Regions from separate parts of the Petroclostridium xylanilyticum genome, predicted to be linked through region 2. Evidence: predicted binding sites of a transcription regulator. Region 2 holds the regulator's gene; the other holds the start of a gene.
What was found. Region 2 encodes Rex, which represses fermentation and respiration genes when NADH is low (regulators of the CRP and FNR family bind a similar motif). Its sites were predicted from a motif close to ATTGTTAANNNNTTAACAAT; they were not measured.

Region 1 (5,213 bases), on a different contig from region 2:
TGATAGGCACGGGAATAGTTGAGCATGGCCTGATCTATAATTTGACGCTTACGTTTGCTGGGATTATGAAGTTTTAGAGTTATTGTTTTTATTGGCATAGAAATTCATCCTTAACCTAACAGGTAACTAAAAAATTGAGATTCAACAATACATTATTCTTATTTGCCGTAAGCTCGAATATAGATTTCTTCAAGTTCCTTTACCAACGGCATCCTTGGGTTTGCAGTGGTACACTGGTCTTCAAAGGCCTTGTCAGCTAGTTCTGGTACCTTCGCCATAAATAGCTTTTTGTCTACTTTACATTCAGCGATGGTTGATGGCACATTGATTTCTTTCATTAAGTCTTTTACAGCCTTGATTAAGCTCTTTACTCCTTCTTCTGTTGTTGATGCAGGTAAACCAAGCGCTTTTGCAATTTCTGCATACTTCTTGTCTGCGATGAAAGTTTCATATTTCGGGAAGGATACAAACTTGCTTGGTTTCTGTGCATTGTATTCTATTACATGGGGCAGGAGAATGGCATTGGCTCTTCCATGAGGAATATGGAATTCTCCTCCCAGCTTGTGTGCAAGACTGTGGTTGATTCCTAAAAATGCATTTGTGAACGCCATTCCTGCAATACAGGATGCATTGTGCATTTTTTCTCTTGCTACACGGTCATTTCCGTTTTTATATGCTTTTGGCAGATATTCAAATACCATTTGGATGGCTTTGATTGCCAAACCGTCGGTAAAATCAGAAGCCAGTACAGAAACATAAGCTTCAATTGCATGGGTTAATACGTCCATCCCGGTATCGGCAGTTACCGAAGGCGGTACGGTCATTACAAAATCAGGGTCTATAATGGCAACATCCGGGGTTAATTCGTAGTCTGCCAGAGGATACTTCACATTTTTTTCTTTGTCGGTTATAACTGCAAATGAAGTTACTTCCGAACCTGTCCCCGAAGTGGTAGGAATGGCAACCATTTTTGCCTTTTTACCCAGTTTTGGGAACTTAAACACTCTCTTTCTTATATCCATAAACTTTAATCTTAGAGAGTTAAAGTCGGTTTCAGGATGCTCATAGAACAACCACATTCCTTTTGCTGCATCCATTGCCGAACCCCCGCCTAGTGCAATAATTACATCCGGTTGGAACTTATTCATCAAGTCGCAGCCCTTCTTAACGGTGTCTACCGATGGGTCGGGCTCAACTTCGGAAAATATCTCACAATGCACATATTGTTGTCTTTTTCTGAGATAATATAATACTTTATCTACATATCCCAATTTCACCATATACGGGTCGGTAACAATGAATGCCCTGCTGATATCAGGCATTTTTTCCAGGTATTGAGTTGAACCGTATTCAAAATATATTTTTTCAGGAATCTTAAACCATTGCATATTGACCCTTCTCCTTGCCACTCTTTTCTTATTGATTAAGTTTACTGCCGATACATTGGAAGTAGTGGAGTTTCTTCCGAAAGAACCGCAACCCAGTGTTAGAGAAGGCATATTAGTATTGTAAATATCTCCTATTGCCCCATGGCTGGATGGAGAATTTATAATTAACCTTCCTGCCTTGATTCTCTTTGAAAATTCCTCTATTACTTTTTCATTTTCTGAATGAATTACGGCTGAATGACCTAATCCTCCAAATTCAACCATTTCTTCTGCTCTTTTAATTCCCTGTTGGGCATTTTCTACAATATAGTATGCAAGTATTGGACTTAGTTTTTCACGGGATAATGGGTATTGTGGTCCAACACCCTCCAGTTGCGCAATCAAAATCTTGGTATCCTGAGGTACATCTACACCTGCCATTTTTGCAATGGTATAAGCCGATTGTCCTACTACTGCCGCATTCATTGCGCATTTCTTTTCATCAATTGCAAGTTTTTCTACTTTTGCTATTTCATCCTTGTTTAGGAAATAGCATTTGTTTTCTTTCATAAAAGCTTCAAATTCTTGTGCTATCTCTTTATCTACTATTACCGCCTGCTCGGAAGCACATATCATTCCGTTGTCAAAAGTCTTTGAAATGATAAGGTCTGTAGCCGCTCTTTTAACATTAGCAGTCTTTTCTATATAGCAAGGCACATTACCCGGCCCAACCCCAAGTGCCGGCTTTCCGCTGCTGTATGCGGCTTGAACCATTCCGGAACCACCGGTTGCAAGAATTAATGCTACCCCTGGGTGATTCATTAATAATTGTGTTGCCTCCAGTGAAGGCTCTTCTATCCAAAGAATACAATCCTCCGGTGCTCCTGCTTTTACAGCAGCATCTCTTACAATTCGGGCCGCTTCAGCACTGCACCTCTGTGCAGAAGGATGGAATGCAAAGATGATAGGGTTTCTGGTCTTCATTGAAATAATGCACTTAAACATTGTTGTAGATGTTGGATTGGTCACCGGTGTTACTCCGGCAATTACCCCTACCGGCTCAGCAACTTCCACATAGTCTTCAAGTTCATTTTCACTGATGATTCCAACAGTCTTGTCATATTTTATGCTATGGTAAATGTATTCTGTGGCAAAGATGTTTTTAGTAATTTTATCTTCATATACACCTCTACCTGTCTCTTCAACAGCCATTTTGGCCAAGCGCATATGTTGGTCTAAACCTGCCATGGCCATGGCTTTGACAATATTATCAACTTGTTCCTGGTCTAACTCCATAAATTTATTTAACGCTGTCTGCGCTCTTGATACCAGGTTATCTATAGTTTGTTTTACAGTTTCTTCTTTTGTTGTTTCATTGATTAATACTTTTTCTGTCATTATAAAAACCTCCTTTTGAAAATTGTATTTATGTCAAATAGCATAATGGCTATTTATTTTTAGTTATTGTTAATTATTTAACAATTATATTATAAAACATTGTTAATTATTTGTCAATATATATTGTTAAAAAAATAACATTTTGATATTATATATAATGTACTAAGCATCTTGTATGACTTGGTCAGGACTTCGACATGGGACCAGTTCCTCAATGCTATATTTGCCTTGGATGGGTAACATCATATATTTCATGACTCCAAGCTATTTTCATATTACGCTTATTATTTAATATTGTCAGTAATACTCTACGTTTACTTCCTTCCCCAGTCCCCGCAGGCATTCGGCCATTTCGTCAACCAGCTTGAGTTTTATACTTAAGTTTAGTGGAAGCCCAGGGTTTTGGTGAGCGGGATTCATGGCCCTTCCAACAAAAAAGTTAACTTTTGTAGCTTGCTCTAGTAAGAGCTTGGCCAGTTGTGATGCTCCATCCTTTTGGTTCAATTTGAGAATATCCTGCATGGTACTCTCAGAGGAACAGTATTTTTTCAGGTAATCCAACGTTTTCCCCAGGGTTAAAACACCCTCCGTTGTTAGGTCTATTCCTTCTATCTCTGCTGCAGGAGGTATGGAAGGGTTGAAATAATTAAAATTAGTTATAATCTCTTTTCCCAACTCCCTGCTTACAATTTGTGAAGTGGTACCGCCACATACAACCTTCTTTCCTTCTTGGGCAATGAATCTATCTACAACATAGCGGTCCTGCTGCCGGTCTACCGGAGGTCCTACCATTACACTGACTGTCATCGGATTTCTTACTTTTACAGCAACTACGGTTGCATCATCCCCCGGCTTTTGCATGTATAAATTATCGCAAACCGATAATAGAAGTTTTGCAAGATTTTTAGCTGTAGTATCCGGTTTGTATACCCTCTGGATATATTCCTTTACATTTTCCCACTGCCAACCCAGGTTTAACGTTCCACCTATCCCGGCATGAATTACGCCATCGCTTATCATAACAAACAGGTCTTCGGGGACAACCCTGAACCTGCTCTCTTTTATTATTTTACCCTTGATTGTTCTGATCTGCCTTTGTATATCAGCAAAGTTCCCTTTTTTGAGGAGAAGCACAGAAGGATTATCAAATTCTACAAGATATGCATCCCCCGAATTAAAAATCTGTAATATTGAAAATGTTGAATAGGCTATTCCTCTTTCCCTACATTCCGGAAGTGTACTTGCGATTGTCTCCACTGCTTCTTCAATACTTGCACCATGTACCAGCATGGTCCCTATGATTTTACTTGTCAATGTAGCCAGTATATTGGCTTTAACACCACTTCCCAATCCATCTGCAAGTACAGCAATTACAGAATCTCTATTCCTAATAATTTCCACTTTATCGCCGCACAATTCTTCATTGTACTTATTTAAGCTTTCAAAGCTTGCTTCAATAAATAAACTCATTGCTCTTCACCAATATCTGATAGGATTGATTTTTTAAGTTTTGTCAGTGCTATTTTTGTCTCTGCCGTTGTCTCCCCCAGCAAACTAGCAATTTCCTGTGCCACCCGCATTTGTTTTTCTATAACTTTCTGAGCTATGTCTATTGTCTCGGAGCGGACCTTGTACATTTGCTGCTGCTGCTTCTCTTCTTTTGATATATCAGTCATTATTGCTATAATCAATTGCTGTTCTTTGATATACAGTATAGACTGTACGACGGTGATATCATATCTTTCATAATAATATTTCTTATTCAGAATATTTTGAGTTGTTTCTTTTACACGTTCAAAATCAGGACAATCAAGTACATCATATATATGCTTTCCCTGTACATCTGTCTTATCTAACCTAAATAACTGCTGTGCAGACTGGTTGAATTCTTGTATATATAAATTATCATTTAAGGCAATAATTGCATTTGGTGTTGCTTGAATGATGATATTGGAAATAGATTCGGCCCTTTCTCTCATATAGGGTAAGCACATGTGCAGCTCAGCCTTACCGTTATATACAGCTATTGCTTTTTCCTTGCAAGTAGGATAACCGCAGGCCCCGCAATTTAACTCTTTATCCTTGTTAAATTTCCCTATTTTGCTTAATATTTCCCTTATTGTTTCTTCGTCAGGTATTTTATAATCTTTGGATTTGTCTACAAATCTCTTTCCCAGCTTAACATCTACATCTTCAGCTACTGCAAAATTTATATCCCGCATGTTCTTTTTAACATATTCGGTTAACCTGTCTTTTGCGTCCAGGAAACCGCTTTTGGCTGATTTGATGCACGGTCCTCCCAGGCATCCCCCCGGACAGGCATTCATTTCAATAAAGTAGTTAGAGATTTGCCCTTCTTTTATGGAGTCCAATATGTTTATACACCGGTCAACGCCATCTACACTGACACATTTATATATTTTTCTTTCATCCTTCCCCAGTGTCCGG
Region 2 (16,633 bases):
AACAAGTGCTTTACTTCGTTTTCTGTAAGGGAAGACGTAGGTTCGTCCATAACAATTACTTTAGACCTGTATGAAACTGCCTTTGCAATTTCCACTGCCTGGACCTGGGATACGGATAGCTTTGCTACCAGCGTATCAGGCTTAATGTCCATTTGAAGTTCTTCCATCAGGGCTTTGGTGTCGCTATACATTTTTTTGTGATCCACCATTTTTACGCCCATTAAACTCCTGACCGGAAATCTTCCAAGCCATATGTTTTCCATCACGCTGCGGTGTGGAACAGGGTGGAGTTCCTGATGAATCATGGAAATCCCATTTTCCAAGGCATCCTTTGGGTTTTTAAATTGCACTTTTTTACCTTGCAGAATAACCTCGCCTATGTCGGGCACGTAAATACCAAAAAGACATTTCATCAGCGTAGATTTGCCCGCCCCATTTTCACCCATCAAAGCATGGACTGTTCCAGGCCGGATTTTTAATGTGACATCATCAAGCGCCTTTACACCGGGAAAGCTTTTGGAAATGTTGCGCATTTCCAAAATATATTCCTGTGCCATAGGTCACACCTCTTTCAATAATATTCCAGTTTTTTCACTTCATTAAATATTTGGAACAAAATTTCACTTAATTAAGTTCAGGGAGCGCGAAAACACTCCCTAAACCACGTTCAATCCTTTATAGAATACCAAATAATAACCTGCTTTCCATGGAAATATTATTTGAATTGGCTCATATTTTCCTTTGTAACAGGTTGATATGGAACCCATAAATACTTACCGTCAGTAATTCCTTTTACAGACTTCGCCGGGTCTTCATCTTTTGCCAGCGCATAAGCAATTTCAAAGATACCTTTACCCTGACCCTTTGCATCATTTAATACGGTACCAAATAATTGTCCGGCGCCGAGAGAGTCAAGAGCAGGTGCAGTAGCATCAACACCAACTACAGGGATATATTTGTCGCCCTGGAAGTAACCTGCAGCCTTGAGGGCTTCAATTGCTCCAAGAGCCATGTCGTCATTGTTTGCGAATACAACTTCAATCTTGTCACCGAAAGCTGACAACCATGCAGCCATCTTTTCCTGACCTTGCGCACGCTGCCAGTTACCGGTATCGCTGGCAAGTTTTTCAGTCTTGATTCCAGCTTCTTCTACAGCCTTTATAGAGTATTCAGTACGCAGGATCGCGTCCTGGTGTCCAGGTTCACCTTCCAGCATTACGTACTGGAGTTTTCCGTCTTTATTCTTATCGGCATTAGGATTCTTTTTCCAGTAATCAGCAATCATCTGACCCTGCATGGTACCGGATTCTTCAGCTTTTGCTCCAACATAGAACATCTTGTCCCATTTTGCCATGTCTTCTTTTACCGGTTCACGGTTAAAGAAAACTACAGGGATGCCAGCCTGCTTAGCCTTGTCGATAATAACAGAAGCCGCAGTACGATCAACCATATTTACTGCAATTACGTCATATTTTTGCGTAATGAAAGTATCAATCTGGTCATTCTGTGTAGCTTGCTGCCCCTGGCCGTCAACAGCATTGATAGTAATTTTTTCACCTGCTGCCTTGCCCTTTTCTTCTGCAGTTTTTTCAATCGCCTGACGAACGGTGGAAATAAAAGTATCGTCGAACTTGTAAAGGGCAACACCTATTTTAAGTTCCTTTCCGCCGCCTGCATTGCCTCCATTACTTGAAGCTGGTTCGCTTCCCTGTTTCGGAGCGGAACTGCCGCAGCCTGCCAGCATGCTTGTCGCAATTGCTGCTGCCGCAATGAGAGAAATTATTTTTGTCAATTTTCTTTTTAACATTCTGTTTCCCCCTCTGAAATAATAAAATTTTATTTGTCTTTTCCCTTTTCCACACCATTGGGCCCTCTGCATGTAGAAAAATTTCTATGCTTTTGGTTAAGCTATAACACGTTGTCCATTTGAAATAATATCATCAACTTAAATTAAACTTAATACGAAATCCTATGATTTTATATAGAAATCCTTCTGTTTTTCTCGACAAAAAAATGGCCATTAGGCCATTAATTAAATTTAGTTATCTTATTTTACAAAGGGAAATACCAGCTTTTGATTTGCCGGTAAATACATATTGTTTTTATCGATTGCTTTTGAACCTGTGTCGATACGCTTGGGAATTTTTTTCCCTTCCATTGCTTCAACCGCATATTTCACGCCCAGGTAGCCCATGCTGAAAGGATTCTGTATAATTGTAGCCTGTATTACTTCTTTCTCTATAAATTCAATTTCTTCAGGAGTACTGTCAAAGGTAATTACCTTGACCCTTCCTGCCAGATTCATCTCATAAATTGCTTGCGCCACACCAATAGATGATATGGCATTTAATGCAACTATTGCATCTATTTCGCCCTTTTCTGAAATAATTTTTTTAGTAAGCTGGTTGGCAAGTTTTGTATCAGAAAGACTGTATTCTTTTGCCACAACTTTTATCTGGGGGTATTTTGAAATTACACTCATCAGGCCTTCTTCCCTTTGTTCGGCATTTCCCGTCCCCTTTACAAAGCTCATAATTGCTATCCTGGAGTCTGTCCCGGCAAGTTCAACAAGTTTTTCTCCTGCTTTTATGCCTGCATCCCGGTTATCTGTCCCTATAAAGCTATGAATCCTATCCGTGTTGACTTCGGCATCTATGATAATGACAGGAATTTTTTGGTTGTATGCCTTTTCGGTTACCTCAGCAAGTGCTTTATAATCACTTGCTGCCAGTATCAATGCACCCACTTTTTTCTCAAGTGCTTCATTTACAAGCCTTATCTGTCCTTCTATATCCTCTTCATCATCGGGAGCATTAAAATCCACATTGACATCAAACTCCCGTGCCGCCACCTCCGCCCCCATTTTTACAGTCTTCCAGTAATCTCCGTTTTTCATTTTTACAATAAGGGCAATATTTTTCTTTTTTTGAGTATTATCCAGATTTACATTTTCGGAACATCCGCTCAAAATGGATACGCTTGTTAAAAGAACACAAATAGCAAGCAACTTGATTCTTTTACCCATTTTTATTCCTCCTTCACAAGAGGCAACCATATCTTTACAGTGGTCCCTGCCTCCAATTCACTTTCAATTCGAAGCCCATACTCCCTGCCAAAACACAACTGTATCCTTTCATTTACATTTTTCACGCCAACGCCCGAACCCTGCCTGTTTTCTGGCTGGTATTCAAGTATCTTTTCCAAAACTTCCGGCTTCATGCCCAGTCCATTGTCACGTATCTCATACAGCAGTCTATCGTCAACAATAGCTGCAGAAATTTTGATAAAACCTTCATCCACCATATACTCAATACCGTGATATATAGAATTCTCAATGATGGGCTGTAAAATCAGCTTTAATGTTTTACATCGAAGGGCCTCTTCCTGCGCTTCTATTTCAAATTTAAATTTGTTTTTGTACCTTATCTTCTGGATAATCAAATAATTTCGTGCATGTTCAAGCTCTTCCTGCACAGTAATGATGTTTTTGCCCCTGCTTATGCTGATTCTGAACAACTTGGCCAATGCCGTAACCATGGTAATAACATCCTGGCTTTTTCCGTTTTCCGCCATCCACACAATTGAGTCTAACGTATTGTATAAAAAATGGGGATTGATTTGAGCCTGAAGGGCATTCAGTTCACTTTTTCTCTTTGCTTCCTGTTCAAGGACTATTTGATTCATAAGATACCTTATTCTGGCAATCATTAGATTAAATGCCCTGGATAGCTCTACTACTTCATCCCCTCCCCGGACATCAATATTGATATCAAAATTGCCTTCTTCAACCATTTTCATGGATTTCTCCAGTCGCTTTACAGGCTGAGATATTTTTGCGGAAACAAGTGCGGAAATAAAGATTACAAAAAAGAAACCAAAAAATAAAATCCATTTCACAAAGTTGCTTATTTCTTTTTTTGTCGCCACTATCTCATCCATATACGATATTCCTACTATCTTCCACCCGGTATAGTTTACAGTTTTTACCGTTATTAATCTTTTTCCTCCGCTTAATTCTTCCAAATAACTTCCATCGGCATATTTTACCACTTCAGTATTATTCTCATTCTTCAAGCCCAGATAGATTAACTGCTGCTGCGGGTGGTAAACAATGTTGCCGTTTGAATCAATTATGTAAATGTAACCTTTTTTCCCGAGGCTTACCATCTGGCATAGCTGGTCTATTGCACGAAAGTTCATATCTACCAGCAATACCCCATTCATCTTTTGACCTTTTGCGTTAAAAGTAATCTGCCTGCTTAACGACACCACCCAGTTATGCTGCCCTTCAAACAGGTTTTGGACATGGGGTGAAGAAAAAAAAAGCTCTTGAGGTTTTTCTACAGCTGCCTTAAACCAGTCCTGTCCGGTTAAATCGATTTTATTTTTCAGCCTGAAAAATGGCGCTGCTATAACAAGATCCCCCTGATTAGAAAATATAGCTAGAGTAACAATATCTTCCCTCGTGTTAAGAATTACATTCATTTGATCTAAAAGTTTATAATTAGGCACATCCTGGTCTGTATTTAACAGGTTGCCTGCTGAATTAGATATCTGTATCATGCTCTTAAGATAATAATCCATGTTTAAATGAACCTGTTCTATGATTTGCCGGGTATTTATGGAAGCGTTTTGTTCTGCTGTGTTGGAAAATTTATTATAAAGAGTAATTCCGACAAATAGCATAGCCAGAATTGTAATAAGTACAAAAGATGTCGTAATGGTAAACTGTATGCTTTTAATCTTTAAACTATTAACCAGTATTGCAAAGATATTCTTTATATATGCGGTTACCTTGTTTTTCAATCGCTCATCTCCTTGTAAAAGAATCTTCGAGTGCATATCTCAGGCATCAAACACAAGGTTTTTTAAGTGATAGATTCTTTTCTAAAAGCTGTTCCTGTATTCGGTAGGAGAAATACCCAAGTACTTTTTAAAACAGTAGCTAAAGTAGTTCGGTTCTGAATATCCCACCCTTTCGGCAATTTCGAAAGTCTTCATGTTGGTTGTCCTTAACAGCTCTTTCGCAGCCTCCATCCTTATTTGCAAAAGGTAGTTCATAAATGTCATTTTGGTTTCCTTCTTGAATATGGAACTAAAGTAAGCAGGACTGATGTGCAGGCATTTGCAAACCTTGTTAATGGTGATATCACTTTCATGATAATGGCTTTGTGCGTATTCTTTCGCCTTTTCTGCCAGAAGCTTGCATGTATCCTGTCTGTCTTTAGAAATATAGCTCATTATTTTGATACAGATTCCTGTAAGCCAATCCTTGACCGCCTCAATATCATTAAATTTATACAGTTCAACAAACAGATTGTAATTTGGTCCGAAGACATCTGCCATATCGACATTGGAACCCTTGGCGGCCTTAAGAACGGTTGTCAACATTTCCAGCAGATATATCTGGTAATCTTTGAAGGAAGCTTTAACGTCAGTAATTTCTTCAAACAAACTATCGATAGTTTCGGTAATTTCCTTAGCTGTGCCTACTTTTATACAACTGGTAAGCGCGTGCTCTTTAAGTTCGTCAAACTCTATCTTATCCACACACCGGGGCTCGACATCCTCTATCCAGATGATCCTGTTATTTCCGTAAACTAGCCTGTAATCAAGAGCCAATACAGCATTTTGATAGGAATATTTTATAAAAACAATATCGTTGCAGACCGTGCCTACGCCAATTGTTACCGTGAATTTCAGGAATTTTTCGATACTCTGCCGTATCTCTTCAAGAGCGGAAAGGGTTTTATTCATGACAGTATCACTGTCATCTTCCTCACAAACGGTTATAATGACAATATGGTCATTGTGTAAAAATACCGTCCCCAGGTTATATTTATTAACAATTTCATCGCTGATGTTCAATACGGCAAAATTTAAAAGCCCTTTATCTTCCGGCATATTAAAAGCCGTAGACTCAGAATTGACAGTATGGTAGTCAATACTCACAATGGATGCAACAAAACCATTTCCATTTAAATTGATATTGTAGCTTTGTGACTTTTCTTTAATTTCAGCTTTTCCCAGTTTGCTTGTAATGAGTGAAGTCAGGAATTTTTCTTTTAAGACAGGCAAGCTTTTCCTGTAATGTTCCCTTAAAGCCTGCATATCTTCTTTTTCGGCTATCTCTTTGTCGATTTGGGATTTAACCTTTACGAGTATTTCTATCATTTCATGGGATGAAACAGGTTTTAGCACATATTCCACTACATTTAGCTTAATAGCCTTCTGAGCATATTCAAATTCATCAAAACCGGTCAATATGACAATTTTGGTAGTAGGAAACTTTTCGCGCAACTGTTCGGCCAATTTTATCCCATCCATAAAAGGCATTTTTATGTCGGTTATCACAACGTCCGGCATGGTTTTTTCGGCAATTTCCAATGCCTCCCTGCCGTTTTCGGCTTCTCCTGCAATCTCGAAGCCATACTTCGCCCATTCAATCTTCTGAAGAATACCTTTTCTTACTTCTTCTTCATCATCTACAAGAATTAATTTGTACATCATAACACTCCTATTATATTCAGTCCGGGTTTTAAAGTGCGATAAAATGCTAATCGAGGTATAACCGGAAAGTATCTTTAAACAATATTATAATAATACCTATTGATTAAGTCAAAAGATAATAAAGGAAAAACTCTAATTAAGCTTTGTTTGCTTAAATTAGAGTTTCTAAATTTTTATCATGTATAAGTAGCTTAAAATTTTTCTATCATGCTACCGCATAACAAAAGTAACAATAATGCCGTATATCACAGGAATAAAAATGGACGGAAGCAAATTCCCCACTTTTATTTTTTTAATTTCAAGCATTGTAAGTCCTATCCCGACAATAAGAATTCCGCCCACTGCTGACATTTCGGTAACAACCCAGTCCATAAGGACAGGTTGAAGATAAGAAGCAAGCAATGTAATAGCGCCTTGGTAAATCAAAACAGGGATAAATGAAAACATGACCCCGAAACCTAAAGTAGAAGCAAATACCACAGCGGATACGCCGTCCAGGACAGATTTTGCATAGAGAATATCAGGGTTGTGACGTATTCCATCTTCAATAGAACCTACAATCGCCATAGACCCGACACAATAAACAAGACTTGCAATAACAAATCCTTCAGAAAAAGTATTTGCTTTCCCATCCCTGTGTAAAAGTCCCTGTATCCACTTTCCAAACCTGTCCAGCTTATCTTCTATATCTGCCATTTCTCCAATAATTGCCCCAATAACAAGGCTGAAAATCGTAAGTAGTATCATTTGTCCTTTTAGTGCCATTGATAGTCCAATGATAATTACAGAAAGACCTATCCCCTGCATAATTGTATTTTTATACTTGTCCTTAATTGCTCCTCCAACCGTAGCACCAATCAGCCCACCTCCAATTACCGCTGCAGAATTTACTATAGTACCCATCATATTTCAAAACCTCCGTCCCTCTCATAAAATATCATATCAACCGCCACGCCAGTAATGCGACAACCGAGAACCGTCCCCTGTCGCTCTATCTTCCTATCTTTAATTCCCGTGCATAGTAGAACAAATACTGTTGTGCAAAACCTGCCAGGTTACCATATTGTTCAGCCGAATACCTTTGCACGTCTTTTATTGAAACATCCTCGCCAAGGTAGAAATGTCCCATTACTCTCCTTACCCAAACATCTGTGGGAAATACATCATATTTTTGCAGAGAAAACAGAAGAATACAATCTGCTACTTTGGGACCTATCCCTTGTACTTTCATCAACTCTTTTCTTGCCGCTGAAGAATCCAGTTCCTTCAATTGGTCCAGTACAATCCGCCCTTCACAAACCGCACGGGCTGCATCCAAAATATATTTACACCGGTAGCCGCTTCTACAAAAAGCAAGGTCATCCATTGTTTTATTATATAGATCCTGCGGCTGTGGGAAACTATAATAAACTTTATCACCAAACCCTATAGGTTGTCCATACCTCTCACTAATATTTTTTATAATTTTTTTAATTCTTGGAATAATATTGTTGGATGATATGATAAATGAAACAAGACATTCCCATGTTTCCTGATTTAATATGCGTATGCCCCAACCATAACTAACCGCTCTTTCTAAAACTTCATCCTTACTCAATCTGTCTTTAATTGCACCGTAGTCTCTTTCCAGGTCAAAGTAGTACTTCCAAAAATTATGAAAATCTTCCAGACGGGTATTTTTGATAACAAGTAAACCTTTATTAATTTTTAAATTAATTACCTTCCCATATGCCACTCCTGTGTAGCTGCCATCCTGTTCTCTATCCCATCTAAAGCATTGGCCGCATTCAAAAGTGTGGGTAAGGTTGAAGTCCTTGATGCCTTCTATTACCACTTGATTATTATATTGATATGCTTTCATGCCATTATTCCACCCCTTTATATTTTGCTCATTATCATTTATAATAACAAATAATAAGTAATAAATAAACCAAGGTGTTAGAGTGCAGTATAGAATGGAAACCTGGATTGCATCCTCCCCACTCTCCACTGTCCACTCCCCACTAATAGAAAGGCAGAGAACAAATGAAGGAAAAAATATATACCATCCCTGTCATGGATGCATTTCGGACTGATTGTGAATGTCCAATATGTATCTTGGAAAAAAAACTTGAAGATGATGCGGTTGAATACACACTAGGCCCTTCGATGATGGAGCCGGATAGTCGAATAGAATCTAACGAGAAAGGTTTTTGTAACAAGCATTTCAAGCTTCTATACGGACAGAAAAACCGGTTAAGCCTGGCTTTAATCATCGATACACATTTGTCAGAAACTAATCATAAATTATCTTCTTATTTTAAAGGAAAGTTGGAAGCAATCCGTCAGGAGAGCAACCTGCATCTGGCTAAAAATCTCTTAAATAAATTTTCATCCAAATCTTCTCAATCTATAAATGTAACTGAGCAACTTGTAAATTTTATTGATGATTTAGAACATAAATGTGTTATTTGTGAAAAAGTTGCACATACTATGGAAAGATATATAGATGTGATATTTTATCTCTGGAAAAAAGAAGAAGAGTTTAAAGGTATTTTTAAAAATTCTAAGGGTTTTTGTATCCACCACTTTAAAATATTATTAGAAGGTGCAAAAAAACACCTTGGGCAGCAGGACTTATCCTTATTCCTTCTTGACCTGCTTCCGCTCCAATTGGAACACCTTCAGCGTGTACAGCAGGAAGTAAACTGGTTTACCAAAAAATTTGACTATAGATACAATGATGCACCTTGGGGGAATTCCAAAGATGCTGTTCCGCGTAGTATTGAAAAGATAGTTGGCTATTCGCGATTAGAGTAATAAAAAAAACAAAAGCATATTAAAATTGGAGGTAATAAGAATAGAAACTACGGAAATTATTGTTAACGCAGGAAAACTTAACCAAGAAAATATTCATGCAATCAAAAATCAGATAACATCACTCAACAGTATAGGCAGGGTAATAATCAAGCCATCAAGGAAGAGTATAACTGTTGTCTATGACGCTAGGGTAGTAAGCAAAAATGAGATTGTTAGTGCATTAAGGCAAATAGGGTATAGTATTAATCGTATTAAATAGTGCGACAAGTGCGACAAGGGACAGTTCTCGTTTGTCGCACTTCTCAGGAAAACGAAAAGTCTCGAGGTCATTTTAACAGTCGAAGAAGCAGCGAAGTATGCAAACCTTAACCTCAATCCGATTCCTGCTGTACAACAAGGGTCTTTATAGTAATATTGACCGCAAGGACATTAATAGCCGTATATTTTTCCACGGCTTCTTTTACCTTTGCCTGAACTTCTTTTGCTGCTGAATGAAGAATAATACCATAATTGAACGTGAGTACTATATTAATTATCAAACCGGAGGATTTATTCTCCAGCCATATCCTATTTACTTTAGTTACATGAGGAATTTTGGTAATTTCATATTCGCATATTGTATAGATTACCTGATTAGAGATGGTATAATCGCCCATATAGCTGAATGTAGGTCTCACGACCGACTTATCAATAACAAGAGGATCTTCATCCTTACCCCTGCGTCGAAAAATTCTTAATGAATCGATAAAATAGCCTGAAAAATCCTTTTTTATCTCAAAGGTAGGCACCGGAATAACGTGTTTTCCCTCTACCCTTCTCGCTGTCCTGGCTTTTTCAATTTCCTCCTGGTCAGCAACATCTTCTATATAAATCACTTTTGATATCGGTGGTAAATTCAAAGCTTTAATGATTGCTTCCACCATACCTAAAGAGGTACCTAAGATTAATATACCGGAGGGATTCTCAGTGGCTATAGCTTCTATAACCTGTTGTGCATGATCAGGTTCAATAAAAAGCGCCCGCCTTACCGAAGCCAGCTTAGTGTGTTCCTTCTTCGCAGAGAAGCCCGCTATTATCCTATTGCCTTTAATAAGCAACCCATCATCTATAATAAAATCAATATTATTCTCCTTTGCTACCCACATTGCCCTATAACTCTTACCGGAACCACTAGCTCCTATAAAAGCAACTATTTTCATACTAACCTCTCATTATTCCATATTTTGAGTAATCTTATATGATAACGTCATTAAGCTGTCACTTAAGTGTACGTTTTCCACTTGTACGGGACCAGTTAAATTAAGATCGGTATATGAAAAATTCCACAATCCCTTTATTCCAAGTTTAACCAGACGCTGTGCAACCTCGGAGACACCCTCTTTAGGAATTGCAAGAATACCAATATCAACTTTGTTCGACTTCATAAAGTCATCCAGGTCATCCATATGCATTATTTTAATTCCACGAATTTCCTTACCTACAATTTCCCTGTTGACATCAAATATGCCAACCAACCTAAATCCCCTTCTTTCAAAACTAGTGTGATTTGCCAGCGCACGCCCAAGATTACCTGCACCGATAATAATAGTGGTATAACCATTATATAAACCTAATATATTGCCTATTTCTTTATATAATGACTCTACGTTATATCCGTAGCCTTGCTGACCAAATCCACCAAAACAATTTAAATCCTGTCTAATTTGCGAAGCGGTGACACCCATTCTCTGGCTTAGTTCCTTTGAAGATATCCTGGTAATATCATTTTTTAATAATTCCTCCAGATATCTGTAGTACCTCGGAAGCCTTCTAACAACTGCTATAGACACCTTTTTTTCATTATAATTCATGTGCCATCACTCCTTTTACATCACAATAATAGTGCCAGTTTCGTAAAAAACAATTTAAACTCCTGACACAACATGTCTGACTAATTATACATTATTGTTAATATATTGTCAATATCTGTATATCTCCTCTAACAATGCTGCTACGTTATGTAGTATTACCTCACTTTTTACATTTAAACAAATTCACATGGTTTTGCTCCTCACAATAACACAAATAAATGCAGAAGGCAGTCCTTCCAGACTACCTCCGCCGTATTAAATTTCATTATTCATTTTTATTCGCGCTATCAAGTTCGCACTTGCATTTTTTACATGTTCATAGGTAAGTTTTTCCGCCCTGTCACCATCTCGGTCAATAATTGCCTGAAGTATTGCCTTATGCTCTTCCAATGCTTTTTTTGCTCTACCCGGGGTTTCAAAAGAAGTGCCTCTCGCTCTCTTTATATAATGGTGGAATGTAGATAGAGTATGTCTTAAAGGCTTGCTTTTACATGCTTCATATATCAGCTCGTGAAATTTCGAGTCAAGCTTTTGAAGATGCTGCATATCGTTCTTGTTTGTATAAAATTCTGACAATTCCACCGACTCTTTTAGCTGCTCTATCTCCTCGGAAGTAATTTTTTCCGCTGCCCACCGTGCTGCAAGCCCTTCAATTAACATACGTATTGTATAAATATCTTCAATGTCCTGCGTGGAAACTCCTAATACAATAGCACCTTTATTTGGAACAGTTTTCACTAAACCTTCCAGCTCTAACTGTCTAATTGCCTCTCTAATAGGAGTACGACTTACCCCCAGTTCGTCAGAAAGCTTTGTTTCTATTAGACTATCTCCCGGTTGAAACTTGCCGTTTAGTATATCTTCTTCCAGTTCTTTGAATACTTTAGCCCTCAATGAATAGTTTTCATTATCTTGATCAATTTCTATTTTTCGCATCGACACTTCCCCCGTAAATAAAGATTCAGACTCAGATTCAGATAAAATAAAAATTAAATTTTTATAGTCTATAATCTGAATCTGAATATGAATCTCAATCTAAATCTTAATCCAATGATTGAATTGTTTCCATAATATAGTCTGCAAATTGTGCCCCGGTTGCCCCTGTGTCCCTACCGGTAACAACCAGTTTCTTTTCAGTATGCATACAGATATCCAATGCTTTTTCAAGCTTTTGTGCCTTTTCTGTATACCCAATATGTGCCAGCAGCATAGCGCCTGCTCTTATAATACTGCTTGGGTCTGCATATTTGGCTCTGCCTTCTTCTACCATCCTGGGAGCTGAGCCATGAATTGCTTCAAACATAGCGTAGCGTTTTCCTATATTTGCACTGCCTGCAGTACCTACCCCGCCTTGAAATTCAGCTGCTTCATCAGTCAGAATGTCTCCATATAAGTTAGGCAGTACAAATACCTGGAATTGCGTCCTTCTTTTTTCATCTACCAGCTTTGCAGTCATAATGTCAATATACCAGTCATCTACTTCTATTCCGGGATATTCTTTGGCTATGTTTTGGCATATGTTTAAAAACTTCCCGTCGGTAGTTTTCACTACATTTGCCTTGGTAACGACGGTAACACGCTTTTTGCCGTTTTTAGCAGCATATTCAAAAGCTGCCCTTGCAATTCTTTCCGTACCCTCTGTAGTCGTTACGGTAAAATCAAATGCAATATCGTCATTTACATGAAAGCCCTTACTTCCCAGAACATAAGAACCTTCGGTATTTTCCCTGAAAAACGTCCAGTCAATCCCTTTATCCGGAACTTTTACCGGTCTAACATTTGCAAAAAGATCCAGTTCTTTTCTCATTGCAACATTGGCACTCTCAATGTTAGGCCATGGATCACCTGCCCTTGGGGTGGTTGTAGGACCCTTTAATATTACATGGCATTCCTTTAGTTCCTGTAATACATCATCGGGTATTGCCTTCATTGCTTTCACACGATTTTCTATTGTTAAGCCGTCAATAACCTTAAATGCTACTTTACCCTTTTCAACTTCTTCTTTTAATAGGAACTCTAAAATTCGATGTGCTTCATTTGTAATTGCAGGCCCGATACCATCTCCACCTACAATGCCGATAATAATCTTATCCAATTTGTCATACTGGATAAAATCCTTCTCCTGCTTCATTTTTTCTACTCTTTTTAATTGTTCTTCAATTAACCTTGCAAATTTCTCGGTAGCCGCTGTAATAATTTCGTTCATATGTAATCCCCCCATTTTCAATAATATTTCTATACTATATGGTTCACAGTTAACAGTTCTCAGTTCACAGTAGTAAACGATTTAATAGCTTTTACTGTGAACCGTGAACTAAAAGAGACAATGTAAAGTACACGGATGCCGGTATAAGCCGACGGCAAAACATGGAATATATGATGATACTTACCTTGATGTAATGTATTAAGTGTAATTTATATAATGAAGAATATTATTCACTTAATTTCCTTGTATAATTCAGCAGTCCTCCTGCAAGAATAATTTCCCTCTGTCGTTCGGATAAAGAAATATTTACCTTGATCTCCTTTTCTTTAGTAACATTTTTTATGATGATAGGATTTCCAGACTTAATCTGGCTGATGGCATCTTCCATTACCAGTTCATCATACATGCCTATAGTATCATAATCCTGTTCATTATCAAATGTCAATGGTAAAATTCCGGAATTTATCAGGTTAGCCATGTGAATTCGTGCAAAAGATTTTGCAATAACGCCTTTAACCCCAAGATAAAGAGGTACAAGTGCAGCATGTTCCCTGCTGGACCCCTGTCCATAATTCACACCGCCGATAATAAATCCGCCACCATTTTCCTTAGCCCTCTTTGGAAATTCAGCATCACAAGGAGTAAGGCAGAATTCTGACAAATATGGTATATTCGACCTGAAAGGAAGAAGCTTTGCATTTGAAGGCATGATATGGTCAGTGGTAATATTATCGCCTACCTTAATCAGCACCTTTCCTTTTACCACATCAGGCAGTTCAACATTTACCGGGAACGGTCTGATATTAGGTCCTCTGACCACTTCCACCTCTACACCTTCCGGTGCAGGTGCTACAACCATATTATCATTTATTAAAAATTCTGAAGGAATATCTACGGCAGGCGCTTCTCCAAACTCTCTTGGATCTGTTAACACCCCGGTAATCGCGCTTACTGCTGCTACTTCCGGGCTTACAAGATATACTTTTGCTGAAACAGTGCCACTTCTGCCCTCAAAGTTCCGGTTAAAGGTTCTCAAAGATACGGCATCACTGCAAGGTGCCTGCCCCATACCGATACAAGGTCCGCAGGCAGACTCCAGTATTCTCGCTCCTGCAGCTACCATATCCGCCAGAGCCCCGTTTTGTGCCAGCATATTCAGCACCTGTTTGGAACCCGGTGCAATGACAAGGCTTACATCAGGATGCACTGTTTTTCCTTTTAGAATTTTGGCAACCTTCATCATATCAAGATAAGAAGAGTTGGTACAACTACCGATTGCCACCTGATCTACCTTGATCTTGCCTATATTTTTAACCTTATCTACATTATCAGGACTGTGCGGCTTTGCAGCCAGCGGCTCTAACGCATTCAGGTCAATTGTAATTTCTTCATCATACTCTGCATCACTATCGGGAAGCAGTTCTACCCAATCCCCTGCCCTTCCCTGGGCTTTTAGAAACTCATACGTAATCTCATCACTTGGAAAGATGGAAGTGGTTGCTCCCAGTTCTGCACCCATATTTGTAATAGTTGCCCTTTCCGGTACAGTAAGAGATTTTATACCTTCTCCTGAATATTCAATTATTTTCCCTACGCCGCCTTTTACCGACAGTATTCTTAATACTTCAAGAATAATATCTTTCGCTGCTACCCACGGTTTTAATTTACCTTTCAACTCAATTTTACATACTTTTGGCATTGTCAGGTAGTAGGGTCCTCCACCCATTGCTACAGCTACATCCAGGCCTCCTGCACCTATTGCAAGCATACCCAAACCTCCACCCGTTGGTGTATGGCTATCAGAACCCAACAATGTCATTCCCGGAACACCAAATCTCTCAAGATGTACCTGGTGACAGATTCCATTTCCCGGCCTGGAAAAATAAATCCCATGCTTTGATGTTACTGTCTGTATATATTTATGGTCATCTGCATTCTCAAATCCAGCCTGCAGTGTATTATGGTCTATATATGCTACCGACTTCTTTGTTTTGACTCTAGGTATACCGATAGCTTCAAATTGAAGGTACGCCATCGTTCCGGTCGAGTCCTGCGTTAGTGTCTGGTCTATTTTTATGGAAATCTCTTTCCCTGCAACCATTTCACCGCTTACTAAATGATCTCTTATAATTTTTTGTGCTAAATTTAATCCCATTGTTTAACCCCCCGTTTTCGAATTGATAATTGAGAATTGTTCACTGTCCATTGAATATTGTACATTATTTATTTATAATTCTCAATTATTTTGTAAATCTCCCCGGTGCATACTCATTCACCAGTGTTTCCAGTTCCTCATCGCTTATCGCAATGATCCGCCCGCCTTCATATTCGGCATCTACCCACTCTTTCATTTTAGCAACCAATGGATCTTTCTTATCAATCTTTTGCCCTTCTTCCAGCCTGTAATAGCTATTGATCCAGTGCGCAATTCCTGCCAGCCCCGAAAGGTTGGTTACTGCCACCATCGGAGGCCTGTTAAGCAGTTTTGCCGTATCAAATATATTATAGATCTCTTCATCTTTTAACAGACCGTCTGCATGTATGCCTGCCCTTGTAACGTTGAAATTTTTTCCCACAAAAGGAGTCATAGGAGGAATTTCATACCCAATTTCTTTTTCAAAATATTCTGCAATTTCAGTAATCACAGAAATATCCATTCCATCAGTAGTTCCACGCAAGCCTGTATATTCAAAAACCATGGCTTCCAGAGGAACATTACCGGTGCGTTCCCCAATACCCAATAAAGAACAGTTGACTGCGGCTGCACCATATAACCATGCGGTGGCAGCATTTGTAACTCCCTTATAAAAGTCATTGTGGCCGTGCCATTCCAACAATTCGGCCGGCACATCTGAATAATGACGCAATCCGTAGATAATACCTTGGACACTTCTGGGAAGTGCAACCCCCGGATAAGATACCCCCAACCCCAGGGTATCACAAGCCCTTATTTTGATTGGTATCCCTGCTTCCCGGGATAGTTCCATAAGCTCATTTACAAACGGTACTACAAAACCATAAAAATCTGCACGGGTAATATCCTCCAGATGGCATCTTGGCTTTATTCCAATTGACAATGCATCTTTGACCACGCTCAGGTAATGGTCCGCCGCCTGCCTTCGGGTCATGTTCAATTTCTTAAAAATATGATAATCCGAACAGCTTACCAGGATTCCTGTTTCCTGGATGCCAATATCCTTAACAAGCTGGAAATCACTTTTGGTAGCCCGGATCCAAGTGGTTACCTCCGGGAACTTATATCCCCTTT

Region 1: a site for Rex is predicted at 2,831-2,850, ahead of adhE (bifunctional acetaldehyde-CoA/alcohol dehydrogenase). Genes of this name have one in related genera too.

The regions. Positions count from the first base shown of each region.
Region 1 is NZ_NPML01000018.1:222,477-227,689, forward strand. It holds gene CIB29_RS10940 (zinc ribbon domain-containing protein) at 1-98, opposite strand, end outside; gene adhE (bifunctional acetaldehyde-CoA/alcohol dehydrogenase) at 159-2,765, opposite strand; gene CIB29_RS10950 (SpoIIE family protein phosphatase) at 3,063-4,235, opposite strand; gene CIB29_RS10955 ([Fe-Fe] hydrogenase large subunit C-terminal domain-containing protein) at 4,232-5,213, opposite strand, start outside.
Region 2 is NZ_NPML01000014.1:4,142-20,774, forward strand. It holds gene CIB29_RS09780 (sugar ABC transporter ATP-binding protein) at 1-557, opposite strand, end outside; gene CIB29_RS09785 (galactose ABC transporter substrate-binding protein) at 716-1,807, opposite strand; gene CIB29_RS09790 (substrate-binding domain-containing protein) at 2,048-3,025, opposite strand; gene CIB29_RS09795 (cache domain-containing sensor histidine kinase) at 3,028-4,806, opposite strand; gene CIB29_RS09800 (response regulator) at 4,888-6,510, opposite strand; gene CIB29_RS09805 (DUF554 domain-containing protein) at 6,721-7,416, opposite strand; gene CIB29_RS09810 (DNA-3-methyladenine glycosylase family protein) at 7,502-8,371, opposite strand; gene CIB29_RS09815 (DUF6062 family protein) at 8,536-9,309, shown strand; gene CIB29_RS18890 (hypothetical protein) at 9,335-9,568, shown strand; gene CIB29_RS09825 (Asp23/Gls24 family envelope stress response protein) at 9,681-10,508, opposite strand; gene CIB29_RS09830 (redox-sensing transcriptional repressor Rex) at 10,521-11,159, opposite strand; gene CIB29_RS09835 (GntR family transcriptional regulator) at 11,415-12,095, opposite strand; gene CIB29_RS09840 (isocitrate/isopropylmalate family dehydrogenase) at 12,202-13,365, opposite strand; gene CIB29_RS09845 (aconitate hydratase) at 13,592-15,520, opposite strand; gene CIB29_RS09850 (2-isopropylmalate synthase) at 15,606-16,633, opposite strand, start outside.